DNA from 3 places in the Micromonospora sp. NPDC047548 genome. Region 1 is predicted to be linked to each of the others. Evidence: riboswitches for the same ligand, from Rfam matches in the RefSeq annotation. Region 1 holds a riboswitch; each other region holds the start of a gene.

Evidence for each region. A riboswitch is a leader RNA that binds a small molecule or an ion and turns the genes downstream of it on or off. The one in region 1 is predicted to bind cyclic di-AMP.
Region 2: another riboswitch for cyclic di-AMP. It lies ahead of ABZ807_RS07530 (NlpC/P60 family protein); the one in region 1 lies ahead of ABZ807_RS03250 (C39 family peptidase).
Region 3: another riboswitch for cyclic di-AMP. It lies ahead of ABZ807_RS10525 (hypothetical protein); the one in region 1 lies ahead of ABZ807_RS03250 (C39 family peptidase).

What each region holds. Positions count from the first base shown of each region.
Region 1 is NZ_JBEYTI010000002.1:303,941-312,435, reverse strand. Features, by position in the region: gene ABZ807_RS03255 (hypothetical protein) at 12-773, shown strand; cyclic di-AMP (ydaO/yuaA leader) riboswitch at 1,084-1,226, shown strand; gene ABZ807_RS03250 (C39 family peptidase) at 1,464-2,309, shown strand; gene ABZ807_RS03245 (alpha/beta fold hydrolase) at 2,416-3,171, shown strand; gene ABZ807_RS03240 (CDP-glycerol glycerophosphotransferase family protein) at 3,331-5,046, opposite strand; gene ABZ807_RS03235 (bifunctional cytidylyltransferase/SDR family oxidoreductase) at 5,074-6,585, opposite strand; gene ABZ807_RS03230 (ABC transporter ATP-binding protein) at 6,733-7,551, opposite strand; gene ABZ807_RS03225 (ABC transporter permease) at 7,544-8,437, opposite strand.
Region 2 is NZ_JBEYTI010000005.1:162,948-167,651, forward strand. Features, by position in the region: gene ABZ807_RS07525 (NlpC/P60 family protein) at 1-989, shown strand, start outside; cyclic di-AMP (ydaO/yuaA leader) riboswitch at 1,142-1,278, shown strand; gene ABZ807_RS07530 (NlpC/P60 family protein) at 1,291-2,331, shown strand; gene dcd (dCTP deaminase) at 2,375-2,953, opposite strand; gene ABZ807_RS07540 (pyridoxamine 5'-phosphate oxidase family protein) at 3,033-3,599, shown strand; gene ABZ807_RS07545 (zinc metalloprotease) at 3,662-4,648, opposite strand.
Region 3 is NZ_JBEYTI010000007.1:186,850-195,344, forward strand. Features, by position in the region: gene ABZ807_RS10520 (carbonic anhydrase) at 1-515, shown strand, start outside; gene ABZ807_RS10525 (hypothetical protein) at 579-1,598, opposite strand; cyclic di-AMP (ydaO/yuaA leader) riboswitch at 1,603-1,733, opposite strand; gene ABZ807_RS10530 (YibE/F family protein) at 1,900-3,240, opposite strand; gene ABZ807_RS10535 (heavy metal translocating P-type ATPase) at 3,456-5,489, shown strand; gene ABZ807_RS10540 (hypothetical protein) at 5,519-6,148, shown strand; gene ABZ807_RS10545 (DUF305 domain-containing protein) at 6,252-6,848, shown strand; gene ABZ807_RS10550 (SHOCT domain-containing protein) at 6,922-7,149, opposite strand; gene ABZ807_RS10555 (metal-sensitive transcriptional regulator) at 7,312-7,611, opposite strand; gene ABZ807_RS10560 (copper ion binding protein) at 7,707-7,916, shown strand; gene ABZ807_RS10565 (hypothetical protein) at 7,952-8,495, shown strand, end outside.

The DNA.
Region 1 (8,495 bases):
AGGTCCCGACCGTGAACACCGTCCTCTACCAGTTCCTCGTCGAGGTCCCGACCGCCGCCGCCATCTGGTCGGTCCTGCTCGTGCTCGCTTTGACCGGGCTCACCGTGCTGGCCGCCCGCTCCGAACGGGACGGCGCCCTCGCCGAGCCGGCCGCCGACCCGTCCCTGACCGCCGACCCGGCGACCGAGCTGGCGGACCTGCGCCGGTACGCCGAGGAGGTCGTCGTCGCCGCCGCCGGCGCGGCCCAGACCGCGCGTCGGCGGCGGGAGGCCTGGCTGGCCGCCCAGGAGGAGGTGGACCGGGCCTGGACGGCGTACGACGAGGCGGAGAGCGCCGCCCGCCGGTTCGCCGGCGCCGGCGCCCTGCCCGCCCCGTACACCCCCCGCACGCCGGCCGAGTACGCCGGCCGGGAGCGCTGGCTGCACCAGGCGGCGGTGGCGGCCCACTGGCGGGGCGAGCTGCCGGTGGAGCGGCTGCGGGACATCTTCGCGCACCGGGACGGCTGGGACCCCCGGCGGCACCCGGTCGAGCAGGAGGTGCTGCTGGCCCGGGCGGTACGCGGCGGCCGGCGGGACGCGTACCGGGCGGCGGCCGGGCGGGAGTGGTCGGCGTGGCGGGACGCCGAACTGGCCGCCGAGGCGGCCCGTGCACTGGCCGTCGAGGCGTACGCGGCGGCGGGGCGGCTGCGCCCGGTGCGGGTGCCCGCCCAGCGGGCGACGGCGGCGGCGCGTACGGCGCCCGCGGCGCGCTGGCGGCCCGCCCGGGTGGGATGACGGCGCGACCGGGTCCAGATCGTTACCCGAATTGGCGTGAACCACGTCACGGTGCTGGGGAAACCGGCCATCCGGGCACAGTCGGTGACATCGATTGCGGCAATCCGGAGCGGTTACCGCCGCCTCGTCCGGTTGTCGCCCGGAGGTCCCTCGAAAACCGCCTGTCCCATTGAATAGCGTCAGTGCCGGACTGTACGGCAAATTCGTCGCCCTGATCATGTTTAAGCAGCTGGCAGCCCTTTGCGGGCGCGCCGACCGGCCAGTAGTGTCGCCCCGGTCCGGTGCGGTTTCCGATCGCAAGAGGCGACGCCGCGCTGACCCGCTCAATCGTGGATTTCCACGAACCGGGGACCCATGCACGTCCGGGGTGAATCCGCAGGCCACGGCCCGTGGTAGGGCGCTCTTCCCGCCCGAATCCGTCAGCTAACCCGGTAGGCGGCGTCGGAAGGAGTTTCCTCCTCGTGCAGCACGCTCGCATCCCTCGGTTTTCTCCCCACCTCGGTACCGGGGTGCTTCCGCCGGTCCGCCGCGCCCTCGCGAGCTGATTCCGGAACCCATCCCGCCGCCCGGCCACTGACCGGGCGCACCCCCGCCGAGCGGCCCCCACGCCGGTTCCTACCCCGCGGGTGACGTCCCGTCACGCGCCGGTCCGGCACGCCGCTCCCGCCCTCGTACCGTGGAGGAAAACACGTGAAGCACACCCTGAAGCGGCAGCTGCGCCGGCTGGCCACCGAGCGGCCGTACCAGCTCGTCGCCGGTTCGGCCGCCGCGCTGGTGCTGGTCTCGGGCGCCGCCACCCTGTCCCCCGGCGAGCCGCCCGCCCGCCAGCAGGCCTCGGCCGCCGTCGCCGAGGTGGCACCCCGGCTGGACGACGTCGCCACCCGCAGCCAGGCCCGCGTCGCCACCACCCCGTCCGCCGACCAGTCGCCCTCAGCCAGCGCCTCGCCCTCGGCCAGTTCCTCGCCGTCGTCCAGCGCCGCCAAGGCCACGGCGGACCCGGACGTGACCAGCGAGGCGACCCCGAAGCCGCCGTCGACCAAGGTCCTGACGTACGACTACCAGGCGCAGACCGCCTACTACAACTGCGGTCCGGCGGCGGTGCGCAACGCGCTCAGCGCGGCCGGCATCGAGCGGACCCAGTACGAGCTGGAGGCACCCCTCGGCACCACCGAGATGGGCACCAACTCCGCGCTGGACACCACCCGGGGCCTGAACCAGTTCGTCAAGGGCGACCCGTACCGGACCCGGATGTTCGCGGGCACCCCGAGCTCGGCGCAGATCGACCAGCTTCAGGCCGACGTGGTCGCGACGATCACCGACCGGCGGGGCGTGGTGGCGAACATCGCCGGCACCGCCACCGACACCGACGGCGGCTGGCACTCCTTCCCGGGCGGCCACTACATCGCCGTGGTCGGCTACAAGAACGACGGCCGGACGGTCCGGATCGCCGACTCGGCGGACCCGAACCTGCCGTCGTACTGGATGAGCACCATCGACCTGGCCAACTGGATCGCCACCCGGGGCTACTCCGCCTGATCGACACCACTGCGCGTACGGGCACCGGCTCCCCGAGGGGGCCGGTGCCCGTCGCCGTCGAAGCGGGTCTCGCGCGGCGGAACCGGGCGGTGGCACACTGCGGCCCATGACCGACGACTCGGGTACCCGCCGGCTGATGTTGGTGCTGCACGGGATGGGCGCCACCGGCGACGTCTGGCTGCCCTGGGCGCCGCTGCTGGAGCACCGCTGGCCGGGCCGCTGGCTGGCGCCGGACCTGGCCGGGCACGGCTTCTCGCCGCCGCTGCCCGGGTACTCCTTCGCCGGGTTCGCCGGTCAGGTCGCGACGGGGCTCGGTCCGGTGGCCGAGGGCGGGCGGCCGGGTGAGCGGCTGGTGGTCCTCGGCCATTCTCTCGGCGGCGTGGTCGCGCTGGCGCTCGCCGCCCGCGACGGCGGGCTCCCGGTCGACGCGGTGGTCGGGCTGGGCATCAAGACGGTCTGGTCGCCGGGCGAGTTGGCCAGGGCGCGCGAGTTGGCGGAGCGCCCGATGACCTGGTTCGCCAGCCGGGACGACGCGGCCCGCCGCTACCTGAAGGTGGCCGGCCTCGGTGGGCTGTTCGCGCCGGACCACCCGGTGGTCGACGCCGGCCTGCGCGCCGAGGACGGCCGCTGGCGGCTCGCCATGGACCCGGCCGCCTTCGCGGTCGGCGCGCCGGACCTGCCGGCCCTGCTGGCCGCCACCGACGTCCCGGTGCTGCTGGCCCGGGGCGAGCACGACCCGATGGTCAGCGACGCGCAGCTGACCGAGCTGGGCGTGCCCGTCGTGACGCTGCCCGGCCTCGGGCACAACGCCCACATCGAGGACCCGATGGCGGTGCTGGCCCTGCTCGACCCGTACCTGTGAGCGTGGCGGACGGGCGGGCCGCGGCTGGCGTGGGCAGGTCGACCGCGAGGTGGTCGTGACGCCGCTCGCCGCGCGGCCCCGTCCCGGTGCCCGTGAGCAGCCCGGACAGCCCGACGTCCCGTGCCCGCCGGGGCGGCGCGGGGCGTCGGATACGGGGGTTCAGGCGGTGCGGGAGACGGCGGTGCCGTCGCGCGTCAGGGCCTCCGACGCGCGCGGCGCCGGCGGCTCCCAGCCCGGCGCCAGCTCGCGCCGGGCCGCGTCGAGGAACCCGTCGGCGTACGAGTCGGCGGGGAAGTCGCCCAGGTAGCGGCGGCGGGTCTCCCAGCGGGCGGACGCCAGCGGATCGGTGTCCAGCAGCCGGGTCAGCACCTCGTCGACGTTGGACATGTCCCGCCGCAGCGTGTAGCCCGAGCCGGCGAGGGGGAACCGCGCCACGAAGTCGTCGCCGTCCACGCCCATGTCGGTCACCGCGTACGGCTTGCCCGAGTAGAGGAAGTCGGAGATCACCCCGGAGACGTCGGAGACCAGCGCGTCGGCCCGGTTGACGCAGTCGACCAGGGAGAGCTCGCGGCTCGCGGCGGCGCCCCAGAGGTGCTGCCGGCCGGTGCTGGCCCGGTCGGCCGCCAGCAGTTCGGTCAGCCGGGCCAGCTGTCGGGCCGAGGCCGGGTTCTGCGCGGTGTACGGGTGGGCCCGCAGGATAACCGTCGCCCCCCGGTCCAGCAGCCGGCGCACCAGCGTCTCGGCCACCGGCAGCGAGCAGTAGTTGGCGTCGGCGTGGTGCCCCGTCCAGGTCGGGGTGTAGAGCACGGTCGGGTTCGGCAGGCCGGTGGCCGGCTCGGTGCGTACGTCGATGGCCTCGACCTGCGGGCGGCCCACCACGACGAACTTCTCCGCCGGGATCTCCACCCCGGCGCGGGCGTACCGTTCGACGGCGGCGGGTCCGGCCACGAAGATCCGGTCGAAGATCGCCGAGACCGGGTTGGCGCTCGGCGCCTTGTCGCTGTCGCCGTGGTGCAGCTGCACGTGGGTGAGCTGGGAGAACCGGATGCAGTGGCTGTTCTTCGCGCCGTGGTTGACGTAGAACGCCACCCGCAGGCTCGGCACCAGCGCCTCGTCCAGCGCCTTGAGCGTCGGGCAGTAGACCACCGGGGCGCTCGTGGCGGCGGCGACCGTCGGCAGGAGCTCCGGCTCCCGCAGCAGCACCAGGAACGGCCGACCGAGCCGCTCCAGGTATGGCAGCCACATGGTGACCTGGTACTCCGAGCCGGGGGGAGCGGAGAAGTAGAGCAGGAACTCCGGTTGGTGCGCCCGCAGCGCCCGGGCCACCGGCCCGCCCCCGGCCGCCGGCCGGAACCGTCGGCGGGCCAGGTCCAGCCCGACCGCCGCGCAGGCGCCGGCCACCAGCAGGCCGGCGGCCAGCGCGACGAGCGCGGGCAGGGTGAGCGCGGCGGCCACCGCCACCACCCCGAGCAGTGCCAGCAGCGCGCCGCCGAGCCGGGCGGCCACCAGCGGGGTCCAGGTGCGCACCGGCAGGTTCGCCGCCCGGATCTCCAGGTTGCCGGCGTCGCGCAGCGGCCTGACGAGCAGCACCAGGCCGAGCAGCACCAGCGCGGTGAGCGCCAGCGCCGGGTCGAAGCCGTCGTCGAGGCGGCGGGCGTACCCGACCAGGATCCCGGCGGCGAGCAGCACCGACTCGGCGCCGATGTCGGCGCCCGGGCGGACCCGGCGCTCCGCCGCGGCCGCGACCAGCGCGGCCGCCGCCAGCGCCAGGCCCCAGCCGGTGGCGCCGGTCAGCGCCACCACCAGGAACGCGACCACGGCCAGGCCGATGGTCAGGCCCCGCGCGATCAGTTTCCTGACCAGGTCACCACGCATGTCGCCCCCTCGTCTCCGGGTCGAGGGTCAGCCGGCGTCGACGCCGCTGGCCAGCCGGTCCTGGTCGGCGGCCGTGGGCTGCGCCGGCACCGGGGCCGGCTCGCCCGGCGCCCGGCGTACGTCGATCACCTGGCCGGTCAGGTCGGAGATCAGCACGTCGAGCGATGACTGGGCCACCGTCTCGGCGGCGAGCAGGGTGTGCTCCGGCTCCTCACCGAAGGCCTTGGTGCGCATCGGGGTCGCGGTGCGCTCCGGGTTGATGCAGTTGACCCGTACGCCGAACTCGGCCCACTCGTCGGCCAGGGCCTGGGTCAGATTGACCAGGGCGGCCTTGGTGGAGGAGTAGAGGGCGTACTGGGCCCGGCCCCGGGTGTAGGAGCTGGAGGTGTAGAGCAGCAGCTGGCCCTTGGTCTGCTGGAGGTACGGCAGCGACTGCCTGGCGGCGATGACCGGGCCGACGAAGTTCACCTGGAGCACCCGGTCCATGGCCTCCTGGTCCATCTCGGCCAGCGAGCCCTTCTCCAGGATGCCGGCGGTGACCACCACGTGGTCGATCCGGCCGGTGGCCTCGAAGGCGGTCTTCAGCGCGGCCTCGACGTCCTCGGCGCGCTCGACGTGCGTGCCGGTGGAGGACCGGCTGAACGGGAAGACCTGGGCGCCGTAGCGGCGGCCCAGCTCGGCCAGGTCGTGGCCAATGCCGTAGCTGCCGCCGAAGATGACGATCGTGCGACCCGTCAGCTCCTCGGTGTAGCTGCGGTGGTCGGTCAGCCGGGGCGCCTGGGCGGCGGCGAGCTGGAAGAGTTTGTCCGCCAGGTGCACGTCGACCGGGTGGGTGACCTTGATGTTCTCGTCCGAACCGTCGATCACCTTGATCGGGGTGCCGGGCAGGTAGCGCAGCACCACACCGCAGTCGTCGGTGGCGGCGAAGTCGGGGTCGCCCGCGGCCCGCCGGTACGCCTCGCGGATGGTGCCGGAGCGGAACGCCTGCGGGGTCTGGCCGCGGCGCAGCGTGGCGCGGACCGGGATGTCGGTGATGCACTCGTTCTCGTCGACCTGGATGATCGTGTCGGCCGAGGGGATCGCCACGTCGACCGCGGAGTAGGTCCAGAGCGCGTTGACGCACTCCCGCACGATGCGGGCGCTGACCAGGGGCCGGACGGCGTCGTGGAAGAGGATGTTGACGTCGCCCTCGCCGACCGCGTCCAGCGCGATCCGGGTGGTGGCGTTGCGGGTGTCGCCGCCCTCGATCACCTTGCTGACCTTGCGGAAGCCGGCCTTGTCGACGATCTGCTGGGCATCGGCGACGTGACCGGTGGCCATCAACACGATGATCTCGTCGATCTCCGGCGCGGCCTCGAAGACGGCCAGGGTGTGCTCGATGATCGGCTTACCGGCGATCTTCAGCAGCTGCTTCGGGATGCCCAGGCCGAGCCGGGTCCCGGTGCCACCGGCCAGCACCACCGCCACCGTCCGCGAGGGCCGCCACGGCGCCGGAGTCTCCGGTGTGGCGTCCGGGCCAGTGGTGTGGTCCTGCGTCATTGCCGATCCTCACTTCCAAGGGATGCCTGAACGAAAGATTGCGCCCGAGTGGCGACGGGTTGAACCTTAACGCGCGGACCGCGCCGCCCCAACGGGGCGACGCGGTCCGTGGGCGTCGTGTCGCTGTCGTGGCTTTCGCCGGGAATTCTACTTCCCGTTCGAGAATGCCTCGTATGCCCGGATGACCTCGTCCGTCGGTCCGTCCATCCGCAGCACGCCCGATTCCAGCCAGATCGTCCGTTCGCAGGTGTCCCGGATCGAGGAGAGCTGGTGGCTCACCAGGAACACCGTGCCGGCGCCCTCCCGCAACTCCCGGACCCGCTGCTCGCTGCGCTTGCGGAAGCCCTTGTCGCCGGTGGCGAGCGCCTCGTCGATCAGCAGCACGTCGTGCTTCTTGGCGGCGGCGATGGAGAACCGCAGTCGGGCCGCCATGCCCGAGGAGTACGTCCGCATCGGCAGGCTGGCGAAGTCGCCCCGCTGGTTGATCCCGGAGAATTCGATGATTTCCGGGGCCAGCCGGGCCACGTCGTCCGGGGTCATGCCCATGGCCAGACAGCCGAGCGTGACGTTGCGCTCACCCGACAGGTCGTTGAGCAGGGCGGCGTTCACGCCGAGCAGCGAGGGCTGGCCCTGCGTGTAGACCGCGCCCCGGTTCACCGGCAGCAGGCCGGCGATGGTGCGCAGCAGGGTGGATTTGCCGGAGCCGTTGCTGCCGATCAGCCCGATCGCCTCGCCCCGGTACGCGGTGAAGGAGACCCCCTTGACCGCGTGCACCTCCTGGATGTTCGGCGCGGAGGAGCGCTTGACCAGCCGCCGCAGCGCGGCCACCGGCGTGGTGCCCCCACCGGCGCCCTTGTGTACCCGGTAGATCACGTGCGCGTCGTCCACCACCACGGTGGGGATCCGCTCCGTCAGCTGGGGCAGCGTGACGGTGGCGTCGTTGGACGCCTCGAACTGGTCAACCACGGCCGTACTCCTGTTCGCCGCGCCAGAAGTAGATGAAGCCCCCGACACCGGCCAGCACCGCCCACGCCGCGCCGACCAGCCAGAGCTGGGCGAGCGACTCGTTGAGCAGGGGCGGCTGTTCGAGCAGGGAGTAGCGGGCCAGCTCGATGTAGACCAGCATCGGGTTGAACTGGACCACCGTTGTCGCCCAGCCCGGCAGCCGCTCGAAGAGGCTGACGCTGTAGAGGACACCGGAACCGTACATCCAGGTGCGCAGGATGAAGGGCATGACCTGCTTCAGGTCGCTGGCCTTGGCGCCCATCCGGGCGACCAGCAGCACGATGCCGGCGTTGAAGACCGCCTGGAACAGCAGCGCCGGCACCACCATCAGCCACTTGAGGGTGATCGGCTCGCCGGTCACCAGCACGATGCCGACCAGCACGATCATCGAGGCCAGCAGCTGCTGGAACTGGGTGAGCGTGGCGGCCAGCGGCAGGCTGGCCCGGGGGAAGTGCAGCGCCCGGATCAGCCCGAGGTTGCCGCTGATCGACTGGGTGCCGGCCAGCACGGCACTCTGCGTGAAGTTGAAGATGAACAGTCCGGTGGTCAGGTACGCGATGAAGTTCGGGATGCTGTTCTGCGCCAGCACCACGCCGAAGATCAGGTAGTAGACCGCGGCGTTGGTCAGTGGGGTCAGCACCTGCCAGATCTGACCCAGCTTGGCGTTGCTGTACGAGGCGACGAGCTTGGCGTTGGCGTACGCGGCGATGAAGTGCCGGTAGGACAACAGCCGGCGGCTGTATTCGGCGAGGGTGGGGCGCTCACCGGCGACCCGTAGTCCGTGCCGGGCGGCCAGCTGCGCCTGGGTCAGGCCCGTTTCGGGGTCGACCAGCGCGGTGTCGGCCATGGAAGGGCGCTCCGATCTTTCGTGCCAACGGGATGCGCGCGACGATGGAATCTTGCGG
Region 2 (4,704 bases), on a different contig from region 1:
GTCACGCCCAGGGTCGTCCGCCAGCTCGCCCGGTCGGCCTGCGGCGGGTCGCCCGCCGCCTGCTCACACTGTTCGCCGCCGTGGCCGTCGGCGCCGGGATGCTCGCCGTGCCGGCGCACGCCGCGCCCACCCCGGAGGAGATCGAGGCGGCGATCGACAAGCAGTGGGAACAGCTCGAACCGACCATCGAGCAGTACAACAAGGTCCGCGCCCAGTTGAAGGTCAACCGCAAGAAGTCCGCCGAGCTGGAGAAGAAGATCCAGCCGCTGGCCCTGCAGACCGAGCTGGCCATGAACCGGGTCGGCGACCTCGCCTCCCGCTACTACATGACGGGCCCCTCGCAGGACCTCGCCGCGCTGCTGATCAGCGCCAAACCGGGCACCCTGACCGAGCAGCTGACCATCCTGGACCGCCTCGCCGCGCGGGAGCGCAAGGAGCTCCAGGTCGTCACCGACACCCGGCAGAAGTACGACGGCGAGAAGCAGAAGCTCGACGCGCTGATCGCCGCGGAGGTCAAGCAGGAGAAGGAGCTGGCCGCCAAGAAATCGCAGATCAACGCCGAGATCAAGCGGCTCCAGGCGGCGATGCCGAAGACCACAGTCAAGACAGCTGGCTGCCCGACCATCAACGGCGTGGTGAGCTCCGCCGCGCAGACCGCCATCCGGGTGGCCTGCCAGCAGACCGGTAAACCGTACGTCTGGGGCGCCGACGGGCCGAGCTCGTTCGACTGCTCCGGCCTCACCCAGTACGCCTACAAGGCCGCCGGGATCTATCTGACCCACCACACCGGCGCCCAGTGGAACGAGGGCAGGTCCATCCCGCGTTCCGAGGCACGCCCGGGTGACCTGGTGTTCTTCTACAGCGACCTGCACCACGTCGGTCTCTACCTCGGCAACGGTCTGATGGTCCACGCGCCCCGGACCGGCAAGCCGGTCCAGGTTTCCAGCATCGACTACATGCCGGTCGCCGGGTTCCGACGACCGAGCTGACCCGTCCGACCTCACCGCGAACCCCCGGTCACCTCGACCGGGGGTTCCGCGTATCCGGACCCGGCACGGCACGTCGGGTTGCGGATCGATAACGGTCGTCTCTACTCTGGTCATTTGTCGGCCGCCGACGATCCGTCCAACCCGGGCGGCAGCGGCCGGCACCGCCGAGTCGCCTCCGGGCGAGCCGGGGACCCAGGTACGCCGGGGTGAATCCGCAGCCACTGCGGTAGGGCGCTCCCTTCCCGCCCGAACCCGTCAGCTAACCCGGTAGGCGGTCGCGGAAGAAGGAGTACGGAGCCCGGTGGCACACCATGCCCCGCGGTCACCGTCGCACCGGTCGACCCAGGTCGCCCGGCGGACGGCTGCGCCGCGCCCACGCTGGTCCCGCTTCACCACCGCCCTCGCCGCCCTCGCCGGTGCCGCCGTCGTCCTGACCGGTGGCGCCACGGCGGCCCATGCCGAACCCTCGGTCACCGAGATCGAGCGGCAGATCGACCAGGACTGGAACACCCTCGAACCGATCATCGAGCAGCACAACGCCACCCGGCAGGACCTCGCCGCCAAGCGCCGGCAGGCCGCCGCGCTGGCCAAGCGGATCGAACCGCTGCAACTCCAGGTCGACCTCGCGATGAACCAGCTCGGCAGCCTCGCCGCCGAGGCGTACAAGGGGCAGGGCGTCTCCGCCGTCAACGCCCTGCTCGGCAGCCGCTCGCCCAGCGAACTGGTCAACCAGCTCGAACTGCTCGACCGGTTCGCCGAGCGGCAGCAGCGCGACGTGCAGGCCGTCAAGGATCTGCGCGACCAGCTCGCCGCGAAAAAGGCGCCGCTGGACGAGATGGTCGCCCAGCTCGCCCGCACCGAGGCCCAGCTGGCCGCGAAGAAGAAGCAGATCAACGCCGAGATCGACCGGCTGCAGAAGCTGCGGCTGAAGGTGTACGGCAACGGTGGCGGCGGCCCGCTGCGCCCGGCCCCGTGCCCGGCCGGCTACCCCGGCGGCCCGGCCGGGACCGCGGTCAAGTTCGCCTGCGCGCAGATCGGCAAGCCCTACGTCTGGGGCGCCGAGGGCCCGAACTCGTACGACTGCTCCGGGCTGATGCTCGCGGCGTGGGCGAAGGCCGGTGTCTCGCTGCCGCACAACGCCCGCCAGCAGCGCCAGGTGACCGCCCGGGTCAGCCGGGCCGACCTGCGCCCCGGCGACCTGGTCTTCTACTACGCCGACCTGCACCACGTCGGCATGTACGTCGGCGACGGCTGGGTGGTCCACGCCTCCCAGGCGGGAGTGCCGATCAAGATGAAGCGGGTCGACGACGGGCCGGTCAACAGCTACGGCCGGCCGGGCTGAGCGCGCGCCGGGCCCCCGGGGTTCCAGGGGCCCGGCGCGGCGGTCAGCGGGTGGGCCAGGTACGCCAGTGCTGCCAGGAGCGGCTCGGGGTCGGCCCGCGCTGGCCCTGGTAGCGCGACCCGTAGACGGCGGAGCCGTACGGGTGCTCGGCCGGGGACGAAAGCCGGAAGATGCAGAGCTGGCCGATCTTCATGCCGGGCCAGAGCGTGATCGGCAGGTTCGCCACGTTCGACAGCTCCAGCGTCACGTGCCCGGAGAAGCCCGGGTCGATGAAGCCGGCGGTCGAGTGGGTGAGCAGGCCGAGCCGGCCCAGGCTCGACTTTCCCTCGAGGCGGCCGGCGAGCTGGTCGCCGAGGGAGATCACCTCCAGCGTGGAGGCGAGCACGAACTCGCCGGGATGCAGCACGAACGGCTCGCCCTCGGGGACCTCGACCATCGAGGTGAGCTCGTCCTGCTGGATCGCCGGGTCGATGTGCGTGTACAGGTGGTTGTTGAAGACCCGGAAGAGCTTGTCGAGGCGGACGTCGATGCTGGATGGCTGCACCAGCGTGGGCTCGAAGGGCTCCAGCGCGAGCGTGCCGGTCTTGATCTCGGAGACCAGGTCGCGGTCGGAGAGCAGCATCGGCACACCATATCGAAGCGGACCGGGCGACCTGCGTGTCGGACTGCACTTTCGTACACGTGTTCGATAGGATGTCCGTATGGCTTCCTGGTCCGAATTCGCCGCTGACGAGCCCCGACTCGCCGACGGGATCCGCCTTCTCCTGCAGCAGTACGGGCCGGGCTTCGGCTACCTGGCCACCGTCCGCGCCGACGGTGGGCCCCGGGTGCACCCGGTCTGCCCCGTGATCACCGACGAGGGCCTGTTCTGCTTCGTCGTCGACTCGCCCAAGCGGCGCGACCTCGAACGCGACGGGCGGTACGCCCTGCACTCGTTCCCGCCGGAGGAGAGCGACGACGAGGCGTACGTCGCCGGCCGGGCGCAACTGGTCACCGACCCGGCCCGGGTCGCCCGGGTGGCCCGCATCGGGCGGGCGGCGCCGCAGGTCGACTGGCGGCTCTTCGAGTTCAGCGTCGACGTGGCGATGCTGACCCGCCACGACCAGGGTGGGCTCGGGCCGTCCGGCGAGGGTCAGGGGCGGCCCGGCGTCCAGGTCTGGCTCGACCCGGGCGCGGCCCATTGTGGCGGGGACGCCGCGGGCGTACCCGATCGGCGGCCGGCCCGCCACGGCCGCCACGGTTTCGACACCCGCCGCCCCGCCGCCTGACGCGGAAACGCCGGTGCCGGCCCCGTCGTGCGACGGAGCCGGCACCGGCGTCTGCTGTGGTGTTACGCCGCGCGGTAGGCGTTCCACGCGGTCAGCATGCGGCTCGCCTGACCAACGGTGAACTGGTACATGCACGAGTCGTAGGTGTAGTCCATGAAGTTGGTGATCGGGTCCAGGCCCGCTGCGGTGCAGGTGTCCCGCCCGGTCGGGCACTGGAACGCCGGCGAGGCCTCGGCCGGGGTGTCGTCGACGCTGTCACCCGAGCCGGCGCAACCGCCCTGGAAGGTGTGGTAGAGGTTCAGCCAGTGGCCGATCTCGTGGGTGCCCGTGTCGCCCTGGTTGTAGTTGGTGGCGGTGCCACCCGGCAGCGACTCGCTCAGCACGACCACGCCGTCCATGCTGTTCAGCTTCTTCTGCGGGAAGGTCGCCCAGCCGAGCAGGCCGCTGCTCAGCTCGCCCAGGTACATGTTCAGGGTGTTCTTGCCGCCCTCGCGCAGCGACGTCTTCATCGACCGCTCCGCCGAGGAGCCCTGCACGATCGGGTACCAGGACGGGTTGGTCACCCGGTTGATCTTCTGGAGCTGGAAACTGAAGGCGGTCGCCGCGCCACCGGTGGCGCCGCTGTAGGCCTGGTTGAGGACGCTGATCTGTGAATTGATCAGCGAGTCCGGGATGTTGCCGCCGGCCCGGGTGCTGTCCCGCTGGATGACGTGCACGACGACCGGGATGCTGACGGTGGCCAGCGGGGCGGCGGCCTGGGCGCCGGCGCGGAAGCTCGCCCGCTCGCGCAGCGCCGCGGCGAGGTCGGCCTCGCGCTCACGGACCTGCTTGGCGGTCAGCTCGTTGGGTTCGTGCTTGGCGATCCCACCGGCCTTGATCCGGGCGTCCGAGTGGACGTCGGCCGGCTCGGCGCAGGCCTCGGTCGGCGCTGCGGAGAACGCGGAAGCAGCGGGGACGACGCCGACTGCGGCGGTGCTGAGCAGCAGCGCGAGGGTCGTCGACGCGACACCGGCGGCACGCCGGGTCAGCAGGTTGGGACGGAGTCCCATGGGCCCACCTCTTTCTGGCGATGCGACGGGGGTATGTCGCACCGTGGTCGAAAACG
Region 3 (8,495 bases), on a different contig from region 1:
GCTGCTCCGACTCCCGCCTCGCCGCCGAGATCATCTTCGACCGGGGCCTGGGTGACCTCTTCGTGGTCCGGACCGCCGGGCACACCGCCGGCCCCGAGGTGCTGGGCAGCGTCGAGTACGCGGTGAGCGTGCTGGGCACCCCGCTGGTGGTGGTGCTCGGTCACGACTCCTGCGGGGCCGTGCAGGCCGCCCGGGACGCCGCGCGTACCGGCACGTCGCCCGCCGGCCACCTGCGGGCGGTGGTGGACGCGGTGGCGCCCAGCCTCCGGCGGGCCGCCGAGCAGGGCGTCGACGACATCGACGAGATCGTGGACATCCACATCGCGCACACGGTGGAGGCGCTGCTCGGCAACTCCGCCGTCCTGGCCGGCGCGGTTGCCGCCGGGCGGTGCGCGGTGGTCGGCATGTCGTACCGGCTCAGCGCCGGCGAGGCGCGGACGGTGGCCGCAGTGCCCGCCGGCGGGCCCGCCGCCGCGCCGGCCCAGGCCGACCGCGCGGCCGCCGTCGCCGGCTGAATCCCGCGACGCGACGAGGGCCGCCCCCACCGGGGACGGCCCTCGTTCGGTACGTGTCGCGCGCTACAACATCGACATGTGCACGTGGTCGGTGTGGTTCGACGGTCCGCTGTACGACTTCCATCCGGTCGCCGGGAACCAGATCTGCCGGTTCCAGATGACGTAATAGATGCCGAGCCGGTCGGCGTTGCGGATCAGGAACGCGGCGAGGTTGTTGCCGTACATCCGGGTGTCTTTGTTGTACCACGGGGCGAAGCCGCTGTTCTGCAACGACCAGTCGCAGGCCTTGCCCTTCGGATGCTCCCACGGCCCGCCCGCCCGGTAGCAGCCGGCGAACCGGTTGAAGCCGGCCCGCCGGACCTCCTTGTACGCGTGCAGGGTGCGCGGCGTGATGAGGCCCGAGGTGGTCGGGTCGTTCTCGGTGCGCGACTCGGAACGCCAGCCGCCGTCGGCCGTCCGGCCGGGACCGATGCGGGCGACCGGCGACGTCGCGTCGACCAGGCCGCCGGTGAAGCCCCGGCCGCCGACCAGCGCGAGGGCCTTCTCCGCCTCCCGACTCTCCCGGGCCATGTCGTTGGTGAGCTTCTGCTGCTCGCGCACCTCGGCGTCGAGCGCCAGCTTGGCCTGCTCCGCGCGGTTCTTGGCGGAGGTGATTTCGGCCAGCTTTTGTGCGTTGACCATGTTCAGCTCGTCGAGCGCGGCGGCACGCCTGACGAACGAGTCCGGCGTGTCGCTCTCCAGCAGCATCGCCACCGCACCGATCCGGCCGGTCCGGTACGACTGCGCGGCGATCTGGGAGGCCTGCGGCTGCAACGCCACCAGTTCTTCCTGCGCGCGGCGCACCTCCAGCCCGAGCTGCTGCTGGCGCTTCTTGGACTTCTCCAGCTGCGTCTTGGCCTTCGAGTACTCGCGGTTGCGCAGCTCGATGACGTCGGTGAGCAGCTTGGGCTCGTCGTCCTCCTCGTGCCCGGAGGGGGTGGGCGTCGAGGGGGCGGCGATCGCGGCTGTCGGCCCGGCGAGGATGGCCAGGGCGGCGAACACGGCCACCACCGGTGTCAACCAGTGGCGCAGGGGTGCCGTCACAGTGTTCCCTTCCGTCGACCGCCGACCGGGTTAGCTGACGGGTTCGGGACGGAAGTGGCCCCTACCGCTCGCGCGGATTCACCCCATGTACCTGGTTCCCCGGCTCGCCGTACGGCGATTGGGCGGCGGCACCGCAGGCGCCGCAGCGCGCCTTCGGCGGTGACCGGCAGCGAGGGTACCTGACAGTCGTGCCGGGGATCTACGTCCAGAACCCGACTAATCGCGTTATTTCGTCGTAGCGTTGCGTGACGAGTGACGCGTTCGTCAGGTTCCGCGTCGTCGTCGGTCACGCAGCGGAGTGTCACCATACGGTGTCCGTGCTCCTCTCCGCTTCGGGCCACCGGGCGGGGGCCGGGGTGGACGGTCCGCCGTGACGCGGCGCGCTCAGCGCCTCGAGCGCCGCGTCCCGGTCGGCGGAGGGGCGGGGCGTGGGCGCCGGACCGGCACCCCGCGCCGGATCGGCGGCCGGGCCACGGCCGGCGGTGGCCACCAGCGCGGCCAGCCCGGTGGTCAGCGGCACGGCGGCGACCAGGCCGAGCGTCGCCACCGCGCTGCGGACGATCTCCTGGGCCAGGAACTCGCTGGTGAGGATCTGGCCCACCGGCCGGCTGTCCGCGGTGAGCAGGAGCAGCAGCGGCAGCGAGGCGCCCGCGTACGCGAGCACGATGGTGTTGACCGTGGAGGCGATGTGTGCCCGGCCGACCCGGGTGGCGGCCCGGTAGAGCTGCGTCCGGGACAGCCCGGGGTTGGCGTGCGCCAGCTCGGTGACCGTGGCGGCCTGGGTGACCGTGACGTCGTCGAGCACCCCGAGCGAGCCGATGATGATGCCGGCCAGCAGCAGCCCGTGCAGGTCGACGTCGCGCTGGTACATCGACAGCGTGGTGGCCTCCTCGCTGCCGTACCCGGTCAGGTGGGTGGCGGCGATGGCCAGGGTGCCGAGCAGCCCGGTCAGCACCAGGCTGCCCAGCGTGCCGAGGACCGCGACCGAGGTCTGCGCGGTGATTCCGTGGGTCAGGTACAGCACCACGAACATGATCAACGCCGAGCCGGTGATCGCGATCAGCAGCGGTGAGCCGCCCGCGGCGATCCCGGGCACGACGAAGGCCAACAGGATGGCGAAGCTGGCGCCCAGCCCGGCCAGCGCGGCCAGCCCGCGCAGCCGGCCGAACGCCACGATCGCCGCCGCGAAGAGCGCCACCACCAGCAGCAGGGGCTTGCCCCGCTGGTGCTCGGCGATCTGGTAGCTGCTGGCCGTGGGGGCGGCCGGGTCGGAGAGTTGGACCAGCACCACCTCGTCGCCCACCGCCACGCTGGGCGCGCCCGGGCCGGCCGGCACCGGGGTCTCCACCTGGCTGCCGCTGTCCGGGCCCTGTTCGACCCGGACCGTCACCGTCCCGCACGGGCCCTCGGCCGCCCCTCCGGGGGCCTCCGGCGTCGACGGGCAGGGTTCGGTCACCACCCGGGTCACCGTGCCGTGGTGGCGCGGCGGCTCGGTGCCGCCGTCGGTCTGCCCGGAGTCACCCGGCCAGAGCACCAACGCGGCGATCACCGTGACGACGAACAGCGGGACCACCACCGCGACGAGGATCCGCCGCACACCTGGCGGGGCGGACGGAGCGGGACGGGTGTGGTCGGCGCCCATTTCGAATCTCCCAACGATCCAGAGCGGGGTACGTGTCAGCCGGCCGGTCGGTTCACTGGCGGGACGCGCGTACCGGGACGCGTATCCCGGTCCCGCCCTCCGGGTGCCGGCGCGGCTGCGGGCGGAGTGTCATGGCCGGAGAATGGTAGCCAGGGTCGGTGCGGATCCGCCCGGTTCGTACCACCGGCAGCGCCCCCAGGGGGCATCTTGGGGGCATGGACCAGCATGCCGGCCACGCTGCGCACCCCGGGCCCGACCGGCCTCGCGGGCACGACAAGCACGCCGGCCACGACCCGGAGATGTTCCGCCGTCGGTTCTGGGTCTGCCTGGCGTTGACGCTGCCCGTGGTCGCCACCAGCCACATGGTGATGGACTGGTTCGGCTACTCCCTGGAGTTCCCCGGGCGGTCCCTGGTCGGGCCGGTGCTCGGCTCGGTGGTCTTCTGGTGGGGTGGCTGGCCGTTCCTGGTCGGCGCCGTCCGCGAGGTGCGCGACCGGGCCCCGGGGATGATGCTGCTGATCGGGATGGCGATCACCGTCGCGTACGCCGCCTCGCTCGCCACCAGCCTCGGCGCCTTCGACCTGGACTTCTGGTGGGAGCTGGCCGCCCTGGTCACCATCATGCTGCTCGGGCACTGGCAGGAGATGAAGGCGATCGGCCAGGCGCGGGGCGCGCTCGCGGCGCTGGCCGCGCTGCTCCCGGACGACGCCGAACGAATCGGGCCGCAGGGCGGTACCGAGCGGGTGCCGGTGAGCCACCTGCGGGTGGGAGACGTGGTGCTGGTGCGCCCCGGTGGCCGGGTGCCGGCCGACGGGCGCGTCGTCGACGGCGCCGCCGAGCTGGACGAGTCGATGGTCACCGGCGAGTCCCGCCCGGTGCCCCGGGCCGTCGGGGACCGGGTGGTGGCCGGCACCGTGGCCACCGACTCGGCGATCCGGGTACGCGTCGACGCGGTGGGCGACCAGACCACCCTGGCCGGCATCCAGCGTCTCGTGGCGCAGGCGCAGCAGTCCGGCGGGCGGGCGCAGGTGCTCGCGGACCGCTTCGCCGCCTGGCTCTTCTACGTCGCCACCGTGACCGCCGTGCTGACCGCCCTGGTATGGACCGCGCTGGGCGAGCGGAACGAGGCGGTGGTGCGCACCGTGACGGTCCTGGTGATCGCCTGCCCGCACGCGCTCGGCCTGGCCATCCCACTGGTGATCGCGCTCTCCACCGCGCTGGCCGCCCGCTCCGGCGTGCTGGTCCGCGACCGGCTGGCGCTGGAACGGATGCGCACCGTGGACGTGGTGCTCTTCGACAAGACCGGCACCCTCACCAAGGGTGAGCACGCGCTGGTCGGGGTCGCCGCCGCGCCGGGCCGCGACGAGGACGAGGTGCTGCGGCTCGCCGCCGGGGTCGAGGCGGACAGCGAGCACCCGCTGGCCCGGGCGATCGTCGCGACCGCCGCCGGGCGCGGGGGCCGGGCCCCGGCCGCCGGGTTCCGCTCGCTGCCGGGGCGCGGCGTCCGGGCCGACATCGACGGTACGCCGTACGCGGTCGGTGGCCTCGCACTCCTGCGCGAGCGGGGGCTGGAGCTGCCCGAAGCGCTTCAGCCGGCGGCCCGGCGCTGGGCGGAGCGCGGCGCGGTGGTGCTGCACCTGGTCCGCCTGCCGGACACCGTCCTCGGCCTGCTCGCCCTCGCCGACGAGGTACGCCCCGAGGCGCGGGAGGCGATCGTCCAGCTGCGCGCCGAGGGGATCCGGACCATCGCGATGGTCACCGGGGACGCCCGGACGGTGGCCGAGGCGGTCGCCGCGGACCTCGGCTTCCGGCCCGGCGTCGACGAGGTCTTCGCCGAGGTGCTGCCCGCCAACAAGGACCAGCAGGTGACCGGGCTGCAACGCCGGGGGCTGCGGGTGGCGATGGTCGGTGACGGGGTCAACGACGCACCGGCGCTGGCCCGGGCCGACGTGGGGATCGCGATCGGGGCGGGCACCGACGTGGCGATCGAGTCGGCCGGGGTGGTGCTCGCCTCATCCGACCCGCGCGGAGTCGCCGGGGTGGTCCGGCTCTCCCGGGCGGCGTACCGGAAGATGCGGCAGAACCTCGCCTGGGCGGCCGGCTACAACGTGGTGGCGCTGCCGCTGGCGGCCGGGGTGCTGGCCGGGGCGGGCGTGGCGCTCAGCCCGGCGCTCGCCGCGGTGCTGATGTCCGCCTCGACGATCGTGGTGGCGCTCAACGCCCAGCTGCTGCGCCGGGTACGCCTCTGATCCTTCGAACGGTCGGTTAGCGTGGTCGGATGCGGACGGCGACGGCGTCGACTGCCGGGTGGTGGGCCCGGCTGCTGCTGTTCGCCTGCACCCTGCTCGGGCTGGCCGCCATGCACACCATCGGTCACGGCACGCACTCCGCCGCGTCCCACCCGGACGACCACGTCGCCGCCATGTCGCAGCGGGCGCTGGTCACCTCCGCCCTCCCGGAGACGGTCAGGGTCGCCCCCGCCGCCCTCTCGGAAGCGGTCAGGGTCGCCGCCGCCCTGGTCGAAGCGGCCCCGGTCGCCCACGCCGCCGCGCCGGTGTCGTTCGCCGGCCACCTCGACGGGGTGGCGGCCGGTGACGACTGCGCCGGGGATGGCTGCGCCGGGGACGGCTGTCCGCGGGCCGCTCCCGCTGAGCTGCCGGCCGGTGCCCACCCGGGCGGCGCGCTGGCGCTTCCCGCCGAGCCGGGGGATGCCCCGAGCGGCTGGAGTGTCTGTCTGGCGGTGCTTGGCGCCGTCACGGTCGCGCTGCTGCTGGTGGCGCTGCTGCTCGGCCGGGCCCGCCCCGCCGTCGCGCTCCGCCACTCGGCCGGGCCGTCGCGTGGGCCGCGTGCCCCGCCACCCCGCCCGGTCGGGCTCCGCCTCGCCACGGTGTCGGTGCTGCGCAGATAGGACGCCCCGACGCGGCCACGCCGCGTCCGGAGTCCGCTGCGTACGTCATCCACACCGAAAGGTTTCGATCGTGTCTACTCGTACCATTGCGCGCCGCGCCGCCATGGCCGGCGTGACCCTCACCGCCGCTCTCGCCCTGGCCGCCTGCGGCGGCGACAACCACTCAACCGGTTCCGGCCACGACCTGCCGGCCGCGGGCGCCAGCGGCGGCCCCTCGGCGGGCGCGTCCGCCGCGTTCGGCGACGCCGACGTGATGTTCGCCCAGATGATGATCCCGCACCACCAGCAGGCGGTGCGGATGTCGGAGCTGGCCGACAGCCGGGCCCGGGATCCGGAGGTCAAGCGCCTCGCCGCCCAGATCAAGGCCGCTCAGGCGCCGGAGATCGCCACCATGACCGGCTGGCTCGCCGCCTGGGGCCGGCCCGTCCCGTCCGGCAGCCCGGCCGGTGGCCACCTGGACCACGGCATGCCGGGCATGATGTCCGACGCCGACATGGGGAAGCTGGCGGACGCCTCCGGCCAGCAGTTCGACCGGCAGTTCCTGACCATGATGATCGCTCATCACGAGGGCGCGATCACCATGGCGCAGGAGGAGTTGGCCAGCGGCGCGAACGCGGCCGCCAAGGCCATGGCGCAGCAGATCGTCTCCGCCCAGCAGGGCGAGATCGACACCATGAAGACGATCCTCGCCCGGCTCTGAGCGGTCACGACCGGGGCGTCCGGAGCTGTTGCGGCTCCGGACGCCCCCGGCCCCGTCGGCGTGACCGCGCCGGTCAGCCCCCGGTCCGCAGCGCCGACCGCCGTCGCTGGTAGTCCTCGTCGTCGATCTCGCCGCGCGCGTAGCGCTCGTCGAGGATCGTCCGCGCCGAGGAGGAGGCGGCGGCCGTCGACGGCGGCGTCTGCGCCAGCCGGTAGGTCAGATAGCCCAGGGCCGCCAGGCCGGCCAGCACCAGCAGCGGCCAGATCCACATGAGGCCCGCCATCGGGGCGTAACCCATCATGGCCGCCCTCCGTCCGTGACTCGGGCGGCCGGTCCGGTGCCGGTGGCGCCGGCCCCGGTCGCCACCTCCGACGCTAGTCGCGCCGACGGCGGGTGTCCGGGGGCGGTGGGCCCGCGGTGGCCGGGTCGAAGGTCCCGGTCCCGGCCGGAAGCGGTCGCCCGGTCAGCCCCGCTTCATCAGGCGGCCGACGGCGGCCATCATCTCGGCGGCCATCTCGTCGGCGCGGCCCTCGGCGGCCCCCTCGCGCATGCAGTGCCGGGCGTGACCGTCGAGCAGGCCGAGGGCGACCTTGTCCAGGGCGGCCTGGATCGCCGAGATCTGGGTCAGCACGTCGATGCAGTACCGGTCGTCGTCGACCATCTTCTCCACGCCGCGGACCTGGCCCTCGACGCGGCGCAGCCGCGCGAGCAGCTGGTCCTTGCTGGCGGTGTAGCCCCGGGTCGGGGTGCTCGGTGTGGTCATGGCGACAAGGATAGCCTACCCCCCAGGGGTATGCTACGGTCCTTGGGCGAGCTACCCCTGGGGGGTATAGCATCGGTTACGAGAGGAGAGCTGCCATGGTCACCAACACGTACCAGGTGCAGGGCATGACCTGCGGGCACTGCGTCAACTCGGTCAGCGCCGAGGTGGGCGCGATCGAGGGCGTCAAGGACGTCCAGGTGGACCTGGCCTCCGGCCAGGTCACCGTCACCAGTGAGAGCCCGCTGGACACCGACTCCGTGCGCGCCGCGGTCGACGAGGCCGGGTACGACCTCGTCGAGGCGTGACGCGTCACCGACGGAGAGAGAACCGAGGTACCACGATGAACACGGCGACGAAGCTGAGCGGTTTCGCCCTCGGCCTCGCGGCGGTGTTCGGCACGGCGTACGGGGTCGGCCACCTGGCCGGTCCCGTCACGCCAGCCGCCGACACCCGCCACGACACCGCCAGCCCCTCCCACGACTCCGACTCCCACGACTCCGACTCCCACGGCGGCGGCCCCGCGGGCGCCCCGGGTGGCGCCGCGCACCTGCCCGGCGGCCTGCTCGTCTCCGACCGTGGCTACACGATGCAGCCGGTGGACGCCCCGACCGGGCAGTTCGCCTTCCGGATCGCCGGCCCCGACGGCGCGCCGGTGACCCGCTACGAGATGGCCCACGACAAGCAGATGCACCTGATCGTCGCGCGGCGTGACCTGTCCGGCTTCCGGCACGTCCACCCCGAACTGGACGCCGACGGCACCTGGCGGGTCGCCTCCCCGCTGGGCGGCCCGGGCGTCTGGCGCGCCTTCGCCGACTTCACCCCGTCGGGCGGCGAGCCGCTCACCCTCGGGGTCGACGTGGCCCTTCCCGGCCAGCTCCAGCCCC